3 regions of the Streptomyces sp. NPDC052299 genome follow, and region 3 is predicted to be linked to each of the others. Evidence: riboswitches for the same ligand, from Rfam matches in the RefSeq annotation. Region 3 holds a riboswitch; each other region holds the start of a gene.
What was found. A riboswitch is a leader RNA that binds a small molecule or an ion and turns the genes downstream of it on or off. The one in region 3 is predicted to bind cyclic di-AMP.
Positions count from the first base shown of each region.

Region 1: another riboswitch for cyclic di-AMP. It lies ahead of AB0L33_RS19570 (peptidoglycan DD-metalloendopeptidase family protein); the one in region 3 lies ahead of AB0L33_RS18055 (transglycosylase family protein).
Region 2: another riboswitch for cyclic di-AMP. It lies ahead of AB0L33_RS31735 (C40 family peptidase); the one in region 3 lies ahead of AB0L33_RS18055 (transglycosylase family protein).

Region 1 is NZ_JBFAUP010000010.1:266,659-271,985, forward strand. It holds gene AB0L33_RS19560 (STM4011 family radical SAM protein) at 1-586, shown strand, start outside; gene AB0L33_RS19565 (SGNH/GDSL hydrolase family protein) at 605-1,459, opposite strand; gene AB0L33_RS19570 (peptidoglycan DD-metalloendopeptidase family protein) at 1,643-2,566, opposite strand; cyclic di-AMP (ydaO/yuaA leader) riboswitch at 2,570-2,758, opposite strand; gene AB0L33_RS19575 (alpha-galactosidase) at 3,021-5,111, opposite strand; gene AB0L33_RS19580 (tyrosine-protein phosphatase) at 5,308-5,327, shown strand, end outside.
Region 2 is NZ_JBFAUP010000027.1:1,316-6,642, forward strand. It holds gene AB0L33_RS31725 (ATP-dependent Clp protease proteolytic subunit) at 1-575, shown strand, start outside; gene AB0L33_RS31730 (hypothetical protein) at 583-891, shown strand; cyclic di-AMP (ydaO/yuaA leader) riboswitch at 1,198-1,394, shown strand; gene AB0L33_RS31735 (C40 family peptidase) at 1,398-1,871, shown strand; gene AB0L33_RS31740 (ATP-binding protein) at 1,882-2,313, opposite strand; gene AB0L33_RS31745 (helix-turn-helix transcriptional regulator) at 2,519-3,379, shown strand; gene AB0L33_RS31750 (DUF397 domain-containing protein) at 3,405-3,602, shown strand; gene AB0L33_RS31755 (8-amino-7-oxononanoate synthase) at 3,617-4,759, opposite strand; gene bioB (biotin synthase BioB) at 4,902-5,327, shown strand, end outside.
Region 3 is NZ_JBFAUP010000009.1:276,802-282,128, forward strand. It holds gene AB0L33_RS18045 (cytochrome P450) at 1-1,225, shown strand, start outside; gene AB0L33_RS18050 (transglycosylase family protein) at 1,332-2,369, shown strand; cyclic di-AMP (ydaO/yuaA leader) riboswitch at 2,655-2,823, shown strand; gene AB0L33_RS18055 (transglycosylase family protein) at 2,828-3,544, shown strand; gene eno (phosphopyruvate hydratase) at 3,844-5,124, shown strand; gene AB0L33_RS18065 (septum formation initiator family protein) at 5,223-5,327, shown strand, end outside.

The DNA of each region.
Region 1 (5,327 bases), on a different contig from region 3:
TCCGGAGGCGGCCAGGGAACGGATCGCGCTCTGGTGCACGTACCACCCGGGGCAGACGCCGTACGAGCGTTTCCTCGGCCGGTGCGCGGAGCTGAGGGACCTCGGGGTCCGGCACAGCGTCGGCGTCGTGGGGTTCGACGCCCATCTCGGGGAGGCACGGCGGCTGCGCGCGGCGCTCCCCGACGAGGTCTACCTCTGGGTCAATGCCGCCGAGGGGCACACCTACACGGACGAGGAGGCGGAGCGGTGGACGGCGATCGACCCGCTCTTCCCGTACAGCCGCCACCCGCACCGCTCGGCGGGGCTGCCCTGCCGGACCGGTGAATCGGTGATCTCGGTGGACGGGGAGGGGACGGTGCGCCGCTGCCATTTCGTCCGGGCGGAGCTGGGCAATCTGTACGACGGGAGCTACCGGCGGGCGCTGGGGCCGCGGGCCTGCCCGCTCGCCGTCTGCGACTGCCACATCGGCTATGTGCACCTGGAGACGCTGCCGCTGTACGACGTCTTCGCGGGCGGGGTCCTGGAGCGGGTTCCGGCGGCGCTGCCGCTGTCCCCGGTCGCCGCGACGCGGTCGCGGGGCGACTGAGGACAGCGGAAGGGCCGGTCAGAGCGGCAGCAGATCCGGCCGCTTCGGCTCGACGTGGTCCCCGGAGGACTCGCCGCGCAGCCGCCGCCCGATCCACGGGACCAGGTACTCGCGCGCCCAGTGGATGTCGTCGCGGCGGATCTCCAGCGTGCCGCGCGGCGGCTGCGGCGGCCACGGCTGGTCCGGGTCGGCCGGCACGTCGAGGCCGAGGACCTGGGCGGCGCGGAGCGCGACCCGGGTGTGCCCCTCGGGCGACAGGTGGAGCCGGTCGCCGTCCCAGGCGCGCCGGTCCTGCACCGAGCGCAGCGACCACAGGTCGAGGACCGGGCAGTCGTAGCGGTCGGCGATGGCCCGGACGTGGGCGGTGTAGGTGGCGATCTTGCCGCGCAGATGGCGCAGCACGGGAACGCCCCGGGTGTCGAAGCCGGTGGTGACCATGACGGTGCCGACCGACCGCGTGAGGTCGGCGACCGCCCGCTCGAAGCGTTCGGCCACGTCGTCCGGGTCGGTGCCCGGCCGGATGATGTCGTTGCCGCCGGCGCAGAAGCTCACCAGATCGGGGGCGAGTTCCTTGGCGCGGGGCACCTGCTCCTCGACTATCTGGTCGAGGAGGCGTCCTCGTACGGCGAGATTGGCGTACCGGAAGTCCCCGTGCGCGGAAACGGGTGAGACCTGGGTCCCGGTCGCCGGGCCGGGCTCCGGGAGCCGGTCCGCGAGGAGTACCGCGAGCCGGTCGGCCCAGCCGACGAACGTGCCGTCCGGGCCGGGGTCGCCGACTCCCTCGGTGAAGCTGTCGCCAATCGCCGCGTACGACCCGATGGCGCCCTGTCGGTCGTTGGCGCCCTGTTGGAGGTTGTTCGAATCGTCTGCCACAACCGCATATCCTGCACCCCGGAATGTGACCTACGCGACCGTAATAAGGGGTTGACGGGTGGTGAGATAAACCACCCGGTCAGTTTTCGGTAAAGGGGGAATAAGCAGAGGGACGACGCACCGCCGTGCGCCGTCCCTCCGCGCCGTTCGGTGACCCGGATCACCGGGCCGGTACTGCCTGGATCAGACGTAGATCCCGTGCGACGCCAGGTAGGCGATCGGGTCGATGTCCGAGCCGTACTCCGGGCCGGTGCGGACCTCGAAGTGGAGGTGCGGGCCGGTGGCGTTGCCGGTGGAACCGGAGAGGCCGACCTGCTGGCCCGCGGTCACGGTCTGGCCCGCCGAGACGGAGAGCGAGGACATGTGGCCGTACTGGGAGTAGTGGCCGTCGGCGTGCTTGATGACGACCTGGTTGCCGTAGGCGCCGCCCCAGCCGGCGGTGACGACGGTGCCGGAGGTGATGGCCTTCACGCTGGTGCCGGTGGAGACGGGGAAGTCGATGCCGGTGTGGCTGCCGCTGGACCAGTTGGCGCCGGAGGCGCGGTACGCGGTGGTGTGGTTGCCCGGGACCGGGTGGACGTAGCCGGAGGCGTTGTCCTGGGAGGCCGGGGCCTCGGCCTCGGTCTGCGTCTCGGTCTTGGTCTCGGCCTTGGGCGCGGCCTTCGTCTCGGCCTTGGGTGCGGCCTTCGTCCCGGTCTTCTCCGCCGTCTTGGCGGGGGCCTCGGACGTGGTCGCGGCGGGGGCCGCCTTGGCGCCGAGGGTCAGCTTCATGCCCGGGAAGATCAGGCTCGGGTTCTCGCCGACGACCTCGCGGTTGTCCTGGTACAGCTTGTGCCAGCCGCCCTTGAGGTGGTGCTGGGCCGCGATCTTCGACAGGTAGTCGCCGGAGACGACGGAGTACGTGGTGGTGCCGGTGCTCTTCGCGGACTTGGCCGGGGCGGTGTGCGCGGCGGCCGACTTCGCGGCCGGGGCGGACTGCTCCGCGGCGTGGGCACCGGTGGCACCGAGCAGCGGAAGCGCGATGACGGCTCCGCCGGCGCTCGCGGCGACGACGCCGCGGGCGATGGCGCTGGACTTGGGACGGCGGTGCTTACCCGAATTGGGCATGAAGAATTTCCTCTCCGGCGCCTGCGAGGTGAGCTGTCGGGTTCGGGCTGGAGATGCCCGGCCGCGCCTGGCGCGACTTCACCCCTAGCCGTCCGGTCGTCCCGGTCGGCGGCTTACCTGGTTCCCCCGCTCCTGCCACACGGTGAAGGGATGCGAATTCCGGACGGCGGCAGGATTGGGCGTTCCATCCGGATGGACATGGAACGTAAGCGAGCCGGGACGGCTGAAACAAGCCACGGGTTCGGCGCCGGATTCCGCACCGGAATTGCGGTGCGGAATTCCGGTCACACTCCGTGGATTACGGATCTTGGCTTTCCGCGCGGCGCGGGGATTACCCCACCGGGGCGTCACCACACACCGTCACGGATATGATCCCGCTCACGAGTGGGTGATCATCTCCCTTACAACCGGGGCACTTTGGACATCACCCATCAATACGGACATGTCATGCCCATCATTCACGGCGCAGCCGCACCACGCACGCGTCCAGGTCGCCGCGCAGCCCCGTCCGCAGCCCGTGGTGCATCAGCAGCGAACCGTGGTGCACCGCCCCGGTGTCCAGGCAGGTGTACGCCGCCTCCGGGTCGAGCCCGCGCAGCCGCAGCGCCGGCGGCTCCTCGCCGTACCGCTGCGCGTGGAGCCAGGCCAGCACGACGGTGTCCGCGCCCCGCACGTACTGCACGGCGCTGAGCCCGGGGCCCGGGGCGCGCAGCCGGTACAGCTCGCCCAGCTGCACCACCGGGCGGATCTCCTTGTACAGCTCCACCCACCCGCGCGCCTCGTCCAGTTCGGCCGCGCTCCACTCGGTGAGGTCCCCGCCGATGCCCAGCACCCCGGCCATCGCGCTGACGAAACGGAAGCGCAGCGAGGAGCGGCGCCCGTTGAGCTGGACGTTCGGGCTGTCGGTCACCCAGGCCGCCATCACGCGCGCCGGGTGGAGATGACCGAAGCCGTGCTGGATGGCGAGGCGGTCCAGCGGGTCGGTGTTGTCGGACGTCCAGACCTGGTCCGTGCGCGAGAGGATGCCGAGGTCGATCCGGCCGCCGCCGCCCGAGCAGGACTCGAAGGCGACGCCGGGGTGGGCGGCGCGCAGCCGGTCGAGCAGCGCGTAGAGGGCGTCCACGTGCTCGGTCCACAGTCGCTGCGGGTAGTCGTCGCCCGGCCAGCCGGCGTCCGAGAAACAGCGGTTGAAGTCCCACTTCACGTAGTCGATGGGCGTGTCCGTCAGCAGGGCGTCCAGGCTCTCCCACAGATGGGCCCGCACATCGGGGCGGGCGAGGTTGAGGACCAGCTGATTGCGGAATTCGGTGCGATCCCGGCCGGGGAAGTGCTGGACCCAGTCCGGGTGGGCGCGGTAGAGGTCGCTGTCGGCGTTGACCATTTCCGGCTCGACCCAGATGCCGAACCGCATGCCGAGTCCGTGCACATGGCGGGCGAGCGGCCCGAGGCCGTCGGGAAAGCGCTCCGGATTCGGCGTCCAGTCGCCGAGCCCGGCCCGGTCGCTCACCCGCTGCCCGAACCAGGCGTCGTCCACGACGAACAGCTCGACGCCCAGCGCGGCGGCCCGGTCGGCGAGGGCCCGCTGCTGGTCCTCCGCGATGTCGAAGCCGGTGGCCTCCCAGGAGTTGTAGAGCACCGGACGCGGCTCGGAGGCGTCCGGGATCACATGGGCGAGCTGCCAGGCGTGCCAGGCGCGGCCGGCCCCGCCGAAGCCGTCCCGGCTCCACAGCCCGGCGAAGACCGGGCTGGTGTACGACTCCCCCGGCGCGAGCCGCAGGAGCCCGGAGTCGTCGTAGCCGGCGCCGCCGGTGATCTGCACGAGCCCGTCGGGCAGCCGCTGTACGGCGATGCGCCAGGAGCCGGACCAGCCGAGCGCGCAGCCGTAGACCTCTCCGGACTCCTCGGTGGCGGTGCCGTCCGCGTCCAGGGCGACCCAGGGCAGGCCCTGGTGGCCGGTGTGGCCGCGCCGGCTGGAGAGCAGGTGCTCCCCGTACGCCAGCTCGGTGCGCTCCAGCTGGGTCTCCGCCGCCCAGCGGCCGTGCAGGCGGGTGAGCCGCCAGGCGTCGCGCGCGGGCAGCGCCCAGGCGGCGGCGTCGGCGCGCAGCAGTTCGAGGGGCGGTCCGTCCGGTCCCGTGTGGGTGAGCGTGGTCCAGCGCTCGATGACGTCGGAGTCGTCCCGCATCCGGTAGTGCAGGGTGATCGCGAGGCGGTGCACCGGGTCGTCGAAGGAGAGCCGCAGTTCGTCGCCGTCCACGGAGTCCCCGGCGAAGACCCAGGCGGTCCCGCGCACCTCGTCGGTGCGCACCGACAGGGCGGGGCGGACGAACCGGGGTCCGCCCTCCACCGGGTATTCCTCGCGGCCGTCGAGCGGGGATTCGAAGCCCCGGGCCGACGGCGCGGGTGCCTCGGCCAGGGCCCGGGCCGCGGCCAGCGTGATGCGCGGCCCCCAGTGGAGATGCAGCAGTTCCTGCCGCTCCGTGAGGCGCAGGGCGTAGCTTCCGCTCGCCCCCGTCAGCAGCCAGATCCGGTCGCCGGTCTCGATCATCGCGCCCCCGTCCGCATGCGTGCACAGATTCACACAGGTCCGCACATCATCGACCGTCCCTGGACCTAGGGCAACGGCGCGTGCCCGGAAATCCGGCGGCGCCGACCGCGATGACGGCCGGGGGAACACATGTCGTATCGTCGCGGCCATGGGCCCGCCGGCGACACGCGCCCGGGCAGAGCCGCCAGGAGTGACCGTGACGCAGCAGCTGCCGCA
Region 2 (5,327 bases), on a different contig from region 3:
GGACCCGGACCCTCGACCCGTACTCCAAGCTGCTCGCCGAGCGCGTCGTCTTCCTGGGCACGGCCCTGGACGAGACGGCCGCCAACGACCTGGTCGCCCAGCTGATGTACCTGGAGCACGACGCGCCGGACCGGCCCGTCTCGCTGTACATCAACTCGCCGGGCGGCTCGTTCGGCGCGATGACGGTCCTGTACGACACGATGAACTTCCTCAGCTGCGAGGTGGAGACCTACTGCCTGGGCCGGGCGGGGGCCGGGGCGGCCGTCCTGCTCGCCGCGGGCGCCCCGGGCCGGCGGCACATGCTGCCCGGCGCCAAGGTGGTCGTCAGCCAGCCCGCACTGGACGAGCCGGTCCAGGGGCAGCCCTCCGACCTGGAGATCGAGGCGCGCGAAATGGCCCGGATGCGCGCCACGATGACCGGCATGCTGGCCCGGCACACGGGGCGCTCCGTCGAGCAGGTCACGGAGGACACCGAGCGCGACCTCACCCTCGACGCGGAGGGCGCCCTGGCGTACGGGCTGGTCGACCACATCGTGCGGAACCGGCTCCCGGTGCCGCCGCGCTCCGGGTGGTGAACCGGCGATGCAGCCATCGGAGTTCTCGCCGCTGCCCGCCCTGACCCGGGCCGAGTCCGAGTTCATCGACCACTATCTGCGGGTGGTCGACCAGGTGGGCCGGATCAATCCGGCGCACGGCGACGACACCTACACGGCCCTGCGCGCCGCGCAGGCGCTCGCCTCGCACGCGGCGGCCCTGCGGGACGCGCTCGCGCTGATGCACCGACGCGGCGAAACCCGTATCCACAGCGGCACGTTGACCCGCGCTCTGCGGGAGCTGGACGGCGAGCGGAGGGCGGCCCGGGTCGCGCTGCCGCCCGCCGCGCCGGACTGAGGCCGCCGCAGGTCGCCGACACGCCCGGGAGGTGCGCGAGATTTCCTCGCTCGTTCGGCGTAGGCGTTCCCTCTCACGAGCGACGGTCCGATTTGCCTTTTCCTGATGCGCGGGGGGCGGTTTCCTTCGCGACACCGCTGGTACGGCCGTGGCCCCGGGCGGCCGGCGGACGGCCGTCCGGGTTTCCGTCCACCTGAACGGGCCATCCGGGACGGTCTTCACCGATGGCCGTTCCGGCTCGGAAATCCGGCACGAGGTGAGTCAAGATCCCTGGGACGACAAGCCCCCGCCACCGCGGCGGGGCGGTCCGGGCGGACGCCGAGTCCTGCCGCCGCCCGGATGACTGGTCGACAGGAGTGGATCGGCAGGAGTGGAGGACCCGAGCACTACGGGACCGCCGGATCTCCGGTTGTCCCTCGGGGTGAAGCCGCATCGCGCGGCCGGGCGACTTCGCCAGCCCGAACCCGACAGGTCATCCTTCACAGGCGGCTGACGAAGGGTTGCGCATGAGTGCGCAGGTTCATGTCCCGTCTCTGCTCGTCCGGGCCACCACGGCCTCGGCCATGACTCTCGCCGCCGTCGGCGGCACGCTGTGCGTCCCAGGAGCCGCGCCCGAGGCGCAGGCGGCCGGCCACGCGATGAAGGCCCTGAAGATCGCCGCGTCGAAGAAGGGGGCACCCTACCGCTGGGGCGCCACCGGGCCCGGCAGCTTCGACTGTTCGGGGCTGACGCTCTACTCGTTCAAGAAGGCGGGCAAGCAACTCCCCCGCACGGCCCAGCAGCAGTACAACAGGACCAGGCACATCTCGGCGTCCCAGCGCCAACGAGGTGACCTGGTCTTCTTCCATGCGGGGCGCAGCGTCTACCACGTGGGCATCTACGCCGGCAGCGGGAAGATCTGGCACTCGCCGAAGACCGGCGCCGTGGTCCGGCTGGAGAAGATCTGGACCAGGAGCGTCTCCTACGGCCGCGTCGGCTGACCCGCCCGTCTCAGGGCTGGACGGGGGCCTGCCACGGGAGCGCCACCCAGACGGTCTTGCCGCCGTCGGCGGTGGGTGTGACGGCCAGCCGGCCGCCGTACTCCTTGGCCAGGGAGCGGATGATGACCATGCCGCGTCCGTTGTCCTGCTGGACGGCGGCGGGCAGTCGCCGGGGCCGGCGGGGATGGCTGTCCGTCACTCCGAGGCGCAGCTCCTCGTCCCGTTCGAGACGCAGGTCCACGGTGAAGGTGGGCGACTGCCCGAAGGTGTGCAGGACGGCGTTGGTGGCCAGCTCCGAGATGATGAGGCGGACGGCGTCGGCGGCCTCCGCGTCCTCGGGCAGGCCCCACTCCGTCAGCACCCGGGCGACGAACCCGCGGGCCGCGGAGACCGAGACCCGCTCGCTCGGCAGGGTGACACGTGCTTCCTGATGGTCTGCCATGGCGAGCCGTCCCTTTCCCACCCGGTACCGGCCCGCCGAGCGGTCCGGTTGTGCTTCGCGCCAGCGTGCCACTGATGCTGCCCTCCGCGGCGGCGATCCACCAAGATATGCATATATCTGTCCCTCAAACCGGTGAACTCCGCCCACGCGGACCCGCTCCGGCGCCACACTGTCTGCTCGTCGGGCAGTGGAGGGAGCCATTCGGATGCAGCACGGCCCTGCGGTGCGGCGCCGCAAGCTGGGAGAGGAGCTGCGGAGCCTGCGCCACGCGTCAGGTCTCACGAGCCGGGAGGCGGCGGCGCTCCTCGGCTGGCACCAGTCGAAGGTGAGCAGGATCGAGACAGGTGTCAGCGGGGTGCGGCCGGACGACGTGGACCGGCTCCTCGACGCGTACGGCATGGACGATCCGAAGCTCCGCGAGGTCCTGGGCGCGCTCGCCGGTTCGGCGGGCGGGGGCGGTGCGGGCTGGTGGCACGCCTACCGGGGGCTCATCCCGCCCCAGTACCGCGACTTCATCAGCCTGGAATCGCAGGCGCGCACCGCCCGGACGCTGGAGACCACGGTGGTACCGGGCCTGTTGCAGACGGCCGACTACGCCCGCGCGGTGACCCGGGCCTCCCTGGACGGGCTGCCGTCCGGTCAGCTGGACTCGCTGGTGGAGGTACGGCTGACCCGGCAGGGGGTGCTGCGGAGCGATCCGCCGCTGCGGCTGAGCGCGGTCCTGGACGAGGCGGTGCTGCACCGGGAGGTCGGCGGCAGGCGGGTGATGAGGGAGCAGCTGCGCCATCTCGCCCGGGTGGCACAACTTCCCCATGTGCGACTCCAGTTGCTTCCGTTCTCGGTCGGCGGCTATGTCAGCCTCACCAGCCCTTTCGTTATCTTCTCTTTTCCGACTGCTTCCGACCTTGACGTGGTCGTTCTCGACCACTTGACGAGTAGCCTCTACCTGGAACGGAAAGAAGACCTTGCGGCGTACAGCTCGGCCTTCGAGACCCTTCAGGCGCACGCGCTGTCGCCGGAGCACACGCTGGACCGGATCGCCGCGATCGACCGCGGCGACCGGTGACCCCCCACCGCCCGGAGGAAGCGTCATGTCCGATCACCTCGCCCGGCACGCCTTGCGCTGGCGCAGCAGCAGCTACAGCACGGGAATGAACAACTGCGTGGAGACCGCGCCGTCCGGAGGCGGGCGGCTGCTGGCCGTCCGCGACTCGAAGGACGTGGCCAGGACGCCCCTGGAGTTCTCCACGGCGGCCTGGACGTCCTTCGTCTCCGGCTTGAAACGCTGAGCCGGACCACCGTCTCAGCTCCGCGGTGCGGTCCTCCGCACCGTCTCCACCGCCCGCGCTACCTGATCACCGGTCAGGTCGGCGCGGGCGGTCAGCCGGAGCCGCGAGATGCCGTCGGGCACGGACGGCGGCCGGAAGCAGCCCACCGCCATCCCGGCCGTGCGGCAGTCGGCGGCCCAGCGCACGGCGGCGTCGGCCGAGGGCGCCCGGACCGAGACGACCGCCGCGTCGGGCCGCGCCGCGGTCAGACCGGCCGCCGTCAGCCCCTCGTACAGCGCGGTGGCGACCGTACGCGCCCTGAGCGCGCGCGCCGGTTCGCGGCGCAGCAGCCTCAGCGCGCCCAGGGCGGCGCCGGCGGCGGCCGGTGCGAGTCCGGTGTCGAAGATGAACGTCCGGGCGGTGTTGACCAGGTGCTCGATGACCCGGGCCGGTCCGAGGACCGCGCCGCCCTGGCTGCCCAGGGACTTGGACAGGGTGAGCGTGGCCACGACGTCCGCGTCTCCCGCGAGCCCCGCCGCGTCGAGCGCGCCCCGTCCGCCCTCGCCGAGCACGCCGAGTCCGTGCGCGTCGTCCACCAGGAGCGCGGCGCCCTCCGCCCGGCAGACGGCGGCCAGCGCGGCCAGCGGCGCGGCGTCGCCGTCCACGGAGAACACCGAGTCGGTGACGGCGAGCTTCCGGCCCTCGTGCCCGCGCAGCGTCTTGCGGACGGCCTCCGGGTCGGCGTGCGGGACGACGGCGGTCTCGGCCCGGGAGAGGCGGCAGCCGTCCACGATGGAGGCGTGGTTGCCCGCGTCCGACGCGATGAGGGCGCCGCGTCCGGTGAGCGCGGTGAGGGCCGCGAGGTTGGCGGCGTAACCGGAGGAGAGGACGAGCGCGGCCTCGAAGCCGCAGAACGCGGCGAGTTCGCGTTCGAGCTCGCCGTGCAGCGCGGTCGAACCGGTGACCAGCCGGGAGCCGGTCGCCCCTCCGCCCCAGCGGCGCGCCGCGTCCGCGGCGGCGGAGGTCACCTCCGGGTGCCGGGTGAGGCCGAGGTAGTCGTTGCTCGCGAGGTCCAGGAGCCCCGCTCCGGCCTCGCGGGGCCGCAGCCGGCGGACGAGACCCGCGTCCGCGCGCCGGCGCGCCTCGTCTTCGATCCAGTCGAACGGGGTGGCGGGCATGGGCGGTCCCTTTTGTAGGCAGCTCACAGACCCTAACCGGGCTCATGCCGAGACACGGTGTGGCGATGCACACACCCCACGTGAGCTCTGTTGTCCGGTTCCTCCTTGGCTCCGGGCGGTGCGGTGCGTCAGGATCATCGCCATGGACCTCCTGAACACGCTGGTGGACAAGGGGCTGCGGCGCGAGCTGCCGACCCGTGAAGAAGCGCTCGCCGTACTGGCGACCCCGGACGACGAACTGCTCGACGTGGTGGCCGCGGCGGGCAAGGTGCGCCGTCAGTGGTTCGGGCGGCGGGTGAAGCTGAACTATCTGGTCAATCTGAAGTCCGGGCTCTGCCCCGAGGACTGCTCGTACTGTTCGCAGCGGCTCGGTTCCAAGGCCGAGATCCTCAAGTACACCTGGCTGAAGCCCGAGGAGGCGTCGAAGGCGGCGGCGGCAGGGGTGGCCGGCGGCGCCAAGCGCGTGTGCCTGGTGGCCAGTGGCCGGGGCCCGACGGACCGGGACGTCGACCGGGTCTCGAAGACCATCGAGGCCATCAAGGAGGAGAACGAGGGCGTCGAGGTCTGT
Region 3 (5,327 bases):
CGACCCGTACCCCGCGTACGCCTGGCTGCGCGAGCACAGCCCCGTGCACCGCACCACACTGCCCAGCGGGGTCGAGGCATGGCTCGTGACCCGGTACGCGGACGCCCGGCAGGCCCTCGCCGACGCCCGGCTGTCGAAGAACCCGGCGCACCACGCCGAGCCCGCGCACGCCAAGGGGAAGACCGGCATCCCCGGGGAGCGCAAGGCCGAGCTGATGACGCACCTGCTCAACATCGACCCGCCCGACCACACCCGGCTGCGCCGCCTGGTCTCCAAGGCGTTCACGCCCCGGCGCATCGCGCAGTTCGCGCCCCGGGTGCAGGAGCTGACGGACCGGCTCATCGACGGGTTCGTGGAGAAGGGGGAGGCCGACCTGATCCACGAGTTCGCCTTCCCGCTCCCCATCTACGCGATCTGCGACCTGCTCGGCGTGCCCCGCGAGGACCAGGACGACTTCCGGGACTGGGCGGGCATGATGATCCGGCACGGCGGGGGTCCCCGCGGCGGGGTCGCCCGGTCCGTGAAGAAGATGCGGGCGTACCTGCTCGAACTCATTCACCGCAAGCGCGAGGACCTGGGCGACGACCTCATCTCCGGGCTGATCCGGGCGAGCGACCACGGCGAGCACCTGACCGAGAACGAGGCCGCGGCGATGGCCTTCATCCTCCTCTTCGCCGGATTCGAGACGACCGTGAACCTGATCGGGAACGGCGTCCACACCCTGCTGAACCACCCCGACGAGCGCGAGCGGCTGCAACGCGCGCTCGCGGCCGGCGACAGCGAGCTGCTGGCCACCGGCATCGAGGAGCTGCTGCGCTACGACGGCCCGGTGGAGCTCGCCACCTGGCGGTTCGCCACGGAGCCGCTGACCATCGGCGGACAGCGCGTCGCGGAGGGCGATCCGGTGCTCGTGGTGCTCGCGGCGGCCGACCGGGACCCCGAGCGGTTCGCCGGACCGGACACCCTGGACCTGTCGCGGAGTGACAATCAGCACCTCGGTTACGGCCACGGCATTCATTACTGTCTGGGAGCGCCGCTCGCCCGGCTGGAGGGACAGGCCGCGCTCGCCACCCTGCTGACACGCCTTCCGGACCTGCGACTTGCGGGAGAATCAGGCGATTTGCGGTGGCGCGGCGGGCTCATCATGCGCGGACTGCGCACCTTGCCGGTGCGCTTCACGCCGGGGGCGCGCGCCGAGGAAAGTGACACTCTGTCAACTCTGTGACTTTCACGTGATCTCTGCTGCATCGACTTGTGACTCACGTTCGAGTTTCGCTAGGTTCACCGTTCGACTCCCCAGTCGCTTGTCAGTCACACGGAAGGCATCTCCCATGGGCTCCGCGAACGGCAGACACCGCCGCCCTCGTCAGGCACCCGCGATCGTGGTCGCCGCAGGCGTCACCGGCTCGGCCATCGCCATCCCGCTGCTCGGCGCGGCAAGCGCGCACGCCGCGGACACCACGACCTGGGACCGGGTGGCCGACTGCGAGAGCGGCGGGATGTGGAGCGCCGACCTCGGTAACGGCTCCTACGGCGGCCTCCAGTTCACGCCGGAGCTGTGGAAGGCGTACGGCGGTGAGGCGTACGCCGAGCGCGCCGACCTCGCCAGCCGCTCGCAGCAGATCGCGGTGGCCGAGCGGGTCCTGGCCGCCAAGGGTCCGAAGGCGTGGCCGAGCTGTGCGGTGATCTCCGGGCTCAGCAAGGCCGCGGGCGCGGCGGACGTGGACCCGGGCGACGAGGACGCGGACGAGTCCGTGCGGGGCGCCGACTCGGGCCTCGACGCCGGTCTCGGCACCGATCCGGTGGACGACGCCTCCTCGGGCGCGTCGGCCACCCCCTCGGACGAGGCGTCCGGCGCGGCCGCCACGGACAAGGACGCAGGTAAGAGCTCCGGCAAGCACGCGGGCCGGAGCGCCGAGGCCGACGCCTCCCCGTCCGCCGGCCCCTCGGGCACACCGTCGCCCTCGGCCGACCCCTCTTCCACGCCCTCGGCCGACCCCTCCGCGGACCCCTCGGCCGGCGCGAAGGGCGACGCGCGGGCGAAGGGCGGCAAGCACCGGGGCGCCCCGGCCGCCGACGAAGCAGCCCGGGCGGCCGACGGGCGCGACGCGGGCCGGCACGCCTCGCGGGGCGACGGCGACGCGCGCGACAGCGCCACGCGGCCGGCTGACGGCACGTACACGGTCCGGCCGGGCGACAACCTCTGGGCGATCGCCGACGCGCAGGACCTGCCCGGCGGCTGGCCCGAGCTGTACGAGGCGAACAAGGCCGAGGTGGGCTCCGACCCGGACCTCATCCTGCCCGGCCAGAACCTCGATCTGGGCCTGGGTGACGCGGCCCGGGAGAAGGCCGCCGAGAACGCCGGATGAGCCGTTAGAGCCCCTTGTGCTTTGGGTGGTTTAAGAGGCCCATGTCCCACTTTTGACCGAGTGAGACATGGGTCTCTTTGCGTGAACTGACGCCCCTTGTCCGGGAGGTCCCGTCGCATCCCTTCCGACCTGCACAAATGAGGGTTCATCGGATGCTCTTACGGGATGATTATCCGGTATGTCCTTCTTTGAATATGGCCGGTGGGTGTGATTACGGTCGGAACCGCTCGCACCGCGGGCCCCGTCGACCGTCACGCCGAATCCTGCCGTCGGTCGAAGGGAACAGACGCGAAAGCGCCGTAGGCAGGAGCGGGGGACCCAGGTAGGCGCTGGGCCCGGTCGTCGGGAGACGAATCGGGGCCGGCTAGGGGTGAAGTCGCGCCAGGAGCGCGGCCGGGCAACTCACTTGGCCCGAACCCGACAGCTCACCTCGCAGGCGTCGGTGAGGAGAAGACTCGATGCTGCTCAACCGCAAGGGCAACAAGCACCGCCGCCCCTCCAAGGCCGTCCGTGTCGCGACGCTCGCCGGTGTCGCCGGTGCCGCCGTCGCCGTTCCGCTGATGGGCGCGACCAACGCCTCCGCCGCCTCCGTCGCCACCTGGGACGCCGTCGCCCAGTGCGAGTCCGGCGGCAACTGGTCGATCAACACCGGCAACGGCTACTACGGCGGCCTGCAGTTCTCCCAGTCCAGCTGGGCCGCCGCCGGCGGTACGCAGTACGCGCCCCGCGCCGACCTGGCCACCAAGGCCCAGCAGATCGCCACCGCCGAGAAGCTCCTCGACATGCAGGGCCCGGGCGCCTGGTCCTGCGCCGGTGCCGGCAACCTGACCAACGACGGTGTCGACCCGGGCGTCGACACCGGCTCCGGTGCCGCGAAGCAGGAGGCCGCCCCCAAGCAGGAGGCCGCCCCGAAGAAGGCCGAGCGCACCGAGGCCCCGGCCACCAACCGCTCCGACCGCTCGGACGCCCCGAAGAAGACGGTCACCACCCCCACCGGCAAGCAGGTCGCCAAGGGTGACGGCGAGTACAAGGTCGTCGCCGGTGACACGCTGAGCAAGATCGCGGCCGACCACCACGTCAAGGGCGGCTGGCAGCAGCTGTTCAAGCTGAACAAGGACATCGTCCAGGACGCCGACCTGATCTACCCGGGCCAGCAGCTCCACCTGACGAAGTAACCGCGATCCCTCCTCGCTGATCGCTCAGGCCGCCCCGGCCCGGCACGCACTCTCCCCCCGTGTGTGCCGGGCCGGGGCACGCCGCATTGGGGTCGGCGGGTGGCCCGTCATCGTTCAACTGTTGTAGTTACCGGTCAGTAGTTATTCGGTCTTTCGCCCCGCTATGCCCGCCCTTGGGTCCTTTTTCGTCCCAGGGGACGGGCGGTCGGCCGACGCCGACGGCCGGGCCGGTTAGGCTCTTGTCGCAAGGCCAAAGTGACCCTGCACAACCAGCGTCATATCCCAGAAGGAGATGCCTCGTGCCGTCCATCGACGTCGTCGTAGCCCGGGAAATCCTCGACTCCCGGGGCAACCCCACGGTCGAGGTCGAGGTCGGCCTCGACGACGGCAGCACCGGTCGTGCTGCTGTTCCGTCCGGCGCCTCCACCGGTGCGTTCGAGGCCATTGAGCTTCGTGACGGCGACCCCAACCGCTACCAGGGCAAGGGCGTCGAGAAGGCCGTCCTCGCCGTGATCGAGCAGATCGGCCCGGAGCTCGTCGGCTACGACGCCACCGAGCAGCGCCTCATCGACCAGGCGATGTTCGACCTGGACGCCACGGAGAACAAGGGCTCGCTCGGCGCCAACGCCATCCTCGGCGTCTCCCTCGCCGTCGCCCACGCCGCCTCCGAGGCCAGCGACCTCCCGCTGTTCCGCTACCTCGGCGGCCCGAACGCGCACCTGCTGCCCGTTCCGATGATGAACATCCTGAACGGCGGCTCGCACGCCGACTCCAACGTGGACATCCAGGAGTTCATGATCGCGCCGATCGGCGCCGAGTCCTTCTCGGAGGCGCTGCGCTGGGGCGCCGAGGTCTACCACACGCTGAAGAAGGTCCTGAAGACCAAGGGCCTGTCCACCGGCCTCGGCGACGAGGGCGGCTTCGCGCCGAACCTGGAGTCCAACCGCGCCGCCCTCGACCTCATCATCGAGGCCATCAAGGAGGCCGGTTACGCCCCGGGCAAGGACATCGCGCTCGCGCTCGACGTCGCCGCCTCGGAGTTCTACAAGGACGGCTCGTACGAGTTCGAGGGCAAGTCCCGCTCGGCCGCCGAGATGACCGAGTACTACGAGGAGCTCGTCTCCGCGTACCCGCTGGTCTCCATCGAGGACCCGCTGTACGAGGACGACTGGGCCGGCTGGAAGGTCATTACCGACAAGCTGGGCGCCAAGGTCCAGATCGTCGGCGACGACCTCTTCGTCACCAACCCGGAGCGCCTGGCCCGCGGCATCGAGGAGGGCTCCGCCAACGCCCTGCTCGTCAAGGTCAACCAGATCGGCTCGCTGACCGAGACCCTGGACGCCGTCGAGCTGGCCCAGCGCAACGGCTTCAAGTGCATGATGTCGCACCGCTCCGGCGAGACCGAGGACGTCACCATCGCCGACCTCGCCGTCGCCGTGAACTGCGGCCAGATCAAGACCGGCGCCCCGGCCCGCTCGGACCGCGTCGCCAAGTACAACCAGCTGCTGCGCATCGAGGAGATCCTCGACGACGCCGCGGTGTACGCGGGCCGCTCGGCGTTCCCGCGCTTCAAGGGCTGACCACAGCCCGGCAGGGCGACCGCCCCCGCCTCCGTCCGTCCCCGCGCCCGGTCACGTACCGTGTGCGGGGACGGACGTCGTAATGGGGAGGCGGGAACATGGCCGTGAAGGACCGGGACCGGTTCTCCACCGCGACCCGGCTGCGGCTGCTCGGTGAGCAGACCGCCGCCCGCGTCTACCGGTCCCAGAACCGGCGTCAGGCC